Actinokineospora baliensis: one gene and its partner. The protein of the gene in region 2 interacts with the protein of the main gene of each other region in a pairwise test. Links are inferred from orthologs where the notes say so. Each region holds a gene or a part of one and is shown on either strand. Other genes may lie near its edges.

Region 1 (3,171 bases), 300 kb from region 2 along the record:
GCGCGGCCCGGCGACGTCCTCGCCGTCGCGGGCAAGCTCGGTTGGAGCGCCGCCGGGCTGGCCGTGCTGGGCCGCGGTTTCCGCTCCCCGGTCAGCGTCGTGGGCGCCCACCGCGCCCCGGAACCCCCGTACGCCGCCGGTCCGGCTGCCGCCGACGCGGGCGCCACCGCGATGATCGATGTCTCCGACGGCTTGCTCGCCGACCTCGGCCACCTCTGCGCGGCCTCCACAGTGGCCATCGACGTGCGCTCCGACCTGATCGAGGTGCACCAGCGCCTGGTCGACGTCGCCTCCGCGCTCGGCGGCGACCCCAGGCACTGGGTGCTCACCGGTGGCGAGGACCACGCGCTGGCCGCGACCTTCCCCGACCCGCACGGCGTGCCGGAGGGCTGGCGGGTGATCGGCACCGTCGGCCGCGGCCAGGGGGTGACCGTCGACGGCGCGGTCTACTCCGGCCCGGGCGGGTGGCAGCACTGGCGGTGAGGTGGCCCGCCGGGGACGGCAACCGCAGTAGGTGACAATCGCGGTGTGCGCATCGAAATCCGCGACTACGCCCACCCCGACGTGGCGAAGATGATCGCCGAGGTCCAGCAGGAGTACGTCATCCGCTACGGCGGCGTCGACGAGACCCCGGTCGACCCGGCCGAGTTCACCCCGCCCGCGGGGCTGTTCCTCATCGGCTACCTCGACGACACCGCCGTCGCCTCCGGCGCCTGGCGCGCCCACGACGCCGAGTCGGTCGAGATGAAACGGCTCTACGTCAACCCGACCGCCCGCGGCCGCGGCCTGGCCCGCGCGGTGCTGGCCGAACTGGAGCGCACCGCGCTCGACCGCGGCTTCCGCAGGCTCATCCTGGAAACCGGCACCGAACAACCCGAGGCGATCGCCCTCTACCTCTCCAGCGGCTACGAACCGGTCACCCCGTTCGGCTTCTACGCCGACGCCCCGAAGGCGCGCCACCTCGGCAAGACCCTCACCCCGTGACGAAGTCCACCCGTCGGGGTGAGTATGGTCTGCCGCCGTGGCACGACCCCTGAGCGAGATCGTCGAACCGGGCTGGGCCCGGGCCCTGGAACCAGTCGCCGACCAGGTCGCCGTCATGGGCGACTTCCTGCGCGCCGAGATCGCCGCCGGGCGCACCTACCTGCCCGCCGGTGAGAACGTCCTGCGCGCCTTCCAACAACCCTTCGACGACGTCCGGGTGCTCATCGTCGGCCAAGACCCCTACCCCACCCCGGGCCACGCCGTCGGCCTGTCCTTCTCGGTGGCCCCGGACGTGCGGCCGATCCCCAAGAGCCTCATCAACATCTACAAGGAATACGTCGAAGACCTCGGCCACCCCACCCCCGCCAACGGCGACCTGACCCCCTGGACCGAACACGGCGTGCTGCTGCTCAACCGAGCACTGACCGTGGAACCGGGCAAGTCCAACTCGCACCAGGGCAAGGGCTGGGAACAGGTCACCGAACAAGCGATCCGCGCCCTCGCCGCCCGCGGCGGCCCACTGGTGGCGATCCTGTGGGGCCGCAACGCCCGCAACCTGCGACCGATGCTCGGCTCGGTGCCCGCGATCGAATCCGCGCACCCGAGCCCGCTGTCGGCGCACGCGGGGTTCTTCGGGTCGAAGCCGTTCAGCCGGGCCAATGAGCTGTTGGTGGAGCAGGGTGCCGAGCCGGTGGAGTGGAAGCTGCCGTAGGGCTGGGCCTGCGGCCGGGTGCTGGCCTCTTGGCGTGGAACTCGGCAGCCCCCGCCGGGTGGCGGCTCTGGTGATCTCCGAGCGGTGGAGTCGGCGCACCCGAGCTCCGTTGTCGGCGCATACCGGGTCCTTGGGGCGGAGCCATTCAGCCGGGCCAACGCGTTGTTGGTGGAGCAGGGTGCCGAGCCGGTGGAGTGGAAGCTGCCGTAGGGGTCAGGCTTTTTCCAGGTACTCCGCTCGGTCCGCGGCCACCACCTGGCGGACCATCCCGGCCAGGCCCGGGTAGGCGCCTAGGTCCGGGTCGTCGGCGATCAGGGCTTGGGCCACCACCCTGGCGTCGGCGATGACCTGTTCGTCGCGCACCAGCGACAGCATCTTCAGGCCCGACTTGGCCCCGGACTGGCTGGCCCCCAGGATGTCGCCCTCCCTGCGCAGTTCCAGGTCCATCCTGGCCAGTTCGAACCCGTCCAGGGTGGCCGCCACCGCGTCCAGCCTGTCCCTTGTGGACGTTCCGCCGATCATCTCGGTGACCAGCAGGCACACCCCGGCCGCGGCTCCCCGGCCGACCCGGCCGCGCAGCTGGTGCAGTTGGCTGACGCCGAAGCGGTCCGCGTCCATGATCACCATCGCGGTGGCGTTCGGCACGTTCACGCCGACCTCCACGACGGTGGTGGCCACCAGCACGTCGATCTCGGCGGCGGCGAAGCCGCGCATCACCGCGTCCTTGTCGTCCGCGGTCATCCGCCCGTGCAGGATGCCCACCCGCAGCCCGGACAGCGGACCGGCGGCCAGCATCTCGGCGACCTCGACCACCGCCAGCGGCGGCCTGCGGCCGTCGTCCCCGCCGCCGGGGCCGTCTTCCTCGTCGCCGATGCGGGGGCAGACGACGTAGGCCTGGTGGCCGCCGGAGACCTCTTCGCGGACCCGCTGCCACACCCGGTCGAGCCACGACGGCTTCTCCGACACCGGCACGACGGTGGTGGAGATGGGGGAGCGACCCGCCGGGAGTTCGCGCAGCGCCGAGGTTTCCAGGTCGCCGTAGACGGTCATGGCGACGGTGCGGGGGATGGGCGTCGCGGTCATCACCAGCACGTGCGGGCTCTGGTTCTCGCCCGCCCTGCCGCGCAGCGCGTCGCGTTGCTCCACGCCGAAGCGGTGCTGTTCGTCGACCACCACCAGCCCCAGCGCGGCGAACGACACCTTGTCCTGGATGAGCGCGTGCGTGCCGACCACGATCCCGGCCGCCCCGCTCGCGGCGTCGAGCATGGCCTGCTTGCGTTGCGGCGCGGTCAACGAACCGGTGAGGAGGGTGACCCGGGTGGCGTTGTCCGCCGCGCCCAGTTCACCGCCCTGACCCAGGTCGCCCAAGAGTTCGCGCAGGGACCGGGCGTGCTGGGCGGCCAGGACCTCGGTGGGCGCGAGCATCGCGGCCTGGCGGCCGGAGTCGACGACCTGGAGCATGGCCCGCAGGGCGA
Region 2 (3,019 bases):
GCGAGCTGGGTGGAGGTGATCGGGGTGGACGCGACGCCGAGGAACGTGCCCTTCCACTTGAAGGCGGCGAGCACCGGGTACGTCGATTCGAAGGCCGCTGTCTGCAGCGCGGAGGCCACGACCAGCGCGGGCGCCAGGTACTGGACGTAGGGCAGGCCGCCGGTGGCCGCGCTGGGCTGGATCTGGGAGCCGAAGCCGAGGCCGAGGGCCAGCAGGAACAGCACCGGCTCGATGACGCTGGACACCGCCGAGGACCGCCAGTTGCGGCGGTACCAGGCCCACAGGCCCTCGACGACCAGCCAGACGGCGGTCGGGGTGGCCGGGACGTGCGCGCGGGTGGCGGTGGTCATCAGTCCACCAACGTCCGGCCGGTGAGGCGCAGGAAGACGTCTTCGAGGGTGCCGCGGCGGACCAGGCTGGAGGCGGGTGTCAGGCCGCGCTGGTGGGCGGCGGCCAGGGACGCCTCGCCGTCGGTCGTGTAGAGCAGCAGGCGGTCGGGCAGGACCTCGACCCGGTCGGCGAGCCCGTCGATGGCCGCCGCGTCGGGCTTGTCGGTGGTGAACCGCAGCTCGAGGACCTCGCGGCTGCAGTACTTCGCGATCAGCTCGGTCGGGCTGCCCTCGGCGACGATCTTGCCGCCGTCCATGACGACCAGCCGGTCGCACAGCTGCTCGGCCTCGTCCATGTAGTGCGTGGTGATGATGAGGGTGACGCCCTCCTGGCGGAGCCGGAACAGCCGGTCCCAGAGCAGGTGGCGGGCCTGCGGGTCCAGGCCGGTGGTCGGCTCGTCGAGCAGCAGGAGCTGGGGGTCGTTGATCAGCGAGCGGGCGATGGTGAGCCTGCGCTTCATGCCCCCGGACAGCGGCTCGACGTCGTCGTCACCCCGGTCGGCGAGCTGGGCGAACTCCAGCAGCTCGACCGCCTTGGCCCGGACGTGGGCTTTGGACAGTCCGAAGTAGCGGCCGTAGACGTGCAGGTTCTGCCGCACGGTCAGCTCGTTGTCGAGGTTGTCCTGCTGCGGGACCACACCGAGCCGGGCGCGGATGGCCGGGCCCTGGCTGCTGGGGTCCATGCCGAGCACGGACAGCTCACCGCCGGTGCGCGGCGACACGCAGGACACCATCCGCATAGTCGACGACTTGCCCGCGCCGTTGGGCCCGAGGAACCCGAACGCCTCCCCAGGCCGAACGTCGAGGTCGATCCCGCGCACGGCCTCGAAGTCGCCGAACGTCTTCGTCAGGCCTCGTGCTCTGACCAGTGCCCCATCTGCCACGCGGGCACCCTAGCCGCAGGCACCGACAATTCCCGACGGAGTTTCGCGCCGCCCGGCGGTTGCGGCCGGGCGGCGCGGGGTCCTCAGAGGTTCGGGAACCAGATCTTGATCTCGCGCTCGGCGGAGTCGGCCGAGTCGGAGCCGTGCACCAGGTTGAACTGGACCTCCAGGCCGAAGTCACCGCGGATGGTGCCCGGGGTGGCCTTGTCGACCGGGTCGGTCCCGCCCGCGAGCTGGCGGAACGCGGAGATGGCCCGCGGGCCCTCGACCACGAGCGCGACGAGCGGACCACCGGTGATGAAGTCGAGCAGGTCGCCGAAGAAGCCCTTCTCGGCGTGCTCGGCGTAGTGCTGCTCGGCGACCTCGCGCTCGACGGTGCGCAGCTCGAGCGCGGCCAGCGACAGCCCCTTGTGCTCGATGCGGGAGATGACCTCCCCGACCAGGCCCCGGCTGACACCGTCGGGCTTGACCAGGACCAGGGTGCGCTCACTCACGGTTCTCGGTACTCCATTTCACGGTTCTGGCGTCGTGTAGACCACACGAGCGTGTGAGCAGGGTAACCCGGTGCGGTGGCAGCGTTTGTCCGGCTCCCTCTTGGCTGACCACCGTTGGCCTCATGTTCAAGTCGCTGGCCCTATCAGCGGTGATGCTGTCCGCTACCGCCCTCCCAGCCGCCGCCGGCCTCTCTTACGCCTACCGGTACCCACTGGCCTTGGAGACAGACCTCAGCGTGGAGGCGTTGACTGAGAGCGTGGCTCACAACTTCGCACTGTTCTTCCCGTTCGACTCGAACTGTGTGGAGCTGCCGCCTATAGGGGGAAGGTGTGACCTCTATGCGTTCCCTGGACTGTCTAACCCCGTGCAGGTGATAGACAGGACAGACAACTCGTGGACCTTCCTATCACTCCCCGGCCACACCGAAGGCGCAGGCAGAACCACCGTCTTCTCCTTCGAACGCGCGACAACCGGAATGGAACTCCGCATCCGCGCTGGAGGCCCCTACACCCCCACCGCAGCCGCAGCGATCCACTCCGGTGCCGCCTACGCGACCTGGTACCTCTTCGCCAACAACGTGTCCACTGTGTACTAGCGGCTGGGCCTCAGCGTCTTCGACCAGAGCGAGGTGCCCTTGCCGTCGCGGAGGTAGACGGTGAGGTCGCCGGTGCGGCCGTCTACTTGGACCTCTCCGAAGTGCTGGAAGCCCTCCAGGGGCGAGGTGTTCGCGACCGGCGGGGCGTGCACAAAAGCAGCCTCGGGGCCGAAGGTCGGGTCGAGCGTGTTCGGGCCGAACGCCCCCGCGTGCAGAGGGCCGGAGACGAACTCCCAGAACGGGTCGAAGTCGGCCACTGCGGCTCGGTCGGGTGAGTAGTGGTGCGCGGCGGTGTAGTGCACGTCCGCGGTCAGCCAGACGATGTTGCGGACGTGGCGGCGGGCGAGGGTGCGCAGGACCCAGGCCAGTTCGAACTCGCGGCCCGCGGGGGCACCGGGTAGACCGTTGGCGACGCCTTCGATGTCTTTGCCGTCGGGGACGATCAGGCCGATGGGGAGGTCGGCGGCCACGATCTTCCAGGTGGCGCGGCTGCGGGCGAGGCCGTCGACGAGCCAGCGGGCCTGGCGAGCGCCCAGGATCTGGCCCTGGCCGTTCTTGTCGGCAGTGTTGGCGTCCTTGTAGGTGCGCATGTCGAGCACGAAGATCTCGACGTGCTTACCGTAAGAGAAGCTGCGGTACAGGCGACCGTCCTCGGC

The links.
Region 1: the proteins of ndk (region 2) and JOD54_RS15180 interact in binary tests that used the Escherichia coli proteins (3 or more experiments, as listed by UniProt). The link is inferred for Actinokineospora baliensis from one-to-one orthologs.

The regions. Positions count from the first base shown.
Region 1 is NZ_JAFBCK010000001.1:3,166,737-3,169,907, forward strand. The notes cover bases 1-2,858. They hold JOD54_RS15180 (uracil-DNA glycosylase), read left to right. Parts: upstream 1-1,021; coding sequence 1,022-1,696; downstream 1,697-2,858. Other genes in these bases: JOD54_RS15170 (thiamine-phosphate kinase), read left to right, coding at 1-483; JOD54_RS15175 (GNAT family N-acetyltransferase), read left to right, coding at 529-984; recG (ATP-dependent DNA helicase RecG), read right to left, coding at 1,910-2,858. Outside these bases: more of recG, read right to left, coding at 2,859-3,171. UniProt on the Escherichia coli protein: Excises uracil residues from the DNA which can arise as a result of misincorporation of dUMP residues by DNA polymerase or due to deamination of cytosine.
Region 2 is NZ_JAFBCK010000001.1:2,865,718-2,868,736, reverse strand. Bases 63-2,768 are described here. They hold ndk (nucleoside-diphosphate kinase), read right to left. Parts: upstream 1,768-2,768; coding sequence 1,357-1,767; downstream 63-1,356. Other genes in these bases: JOD54_RS13700 (alkaline phosphatase D family protein), read right to left, coding at 2,360-2,768; JOD54_RS13705 (hypothetical protein), read left to right, coding at 1,890-2,363; JOD54_RS13715 (ABC transporter ATP-binding protein), read right to left, coding at 350-1,273; JOD54_RS13720 (ABC transporter permease), read right to left, coding at 63-350. In the rest of the region: more of JOD54_RS13720, read right to left, coding at 1-62; more of JOD54_RS13700, read right to left, coding at 2,769-3,019. UniProt on the Escherichia coli protein: Major role in the synthesis of nucleoside triphosphates other than ATP. The ATP gamma phosphate is transferred to the NDP beta phosphate via a ping-pong mechanism, using a phosphorylated active-site intermediate.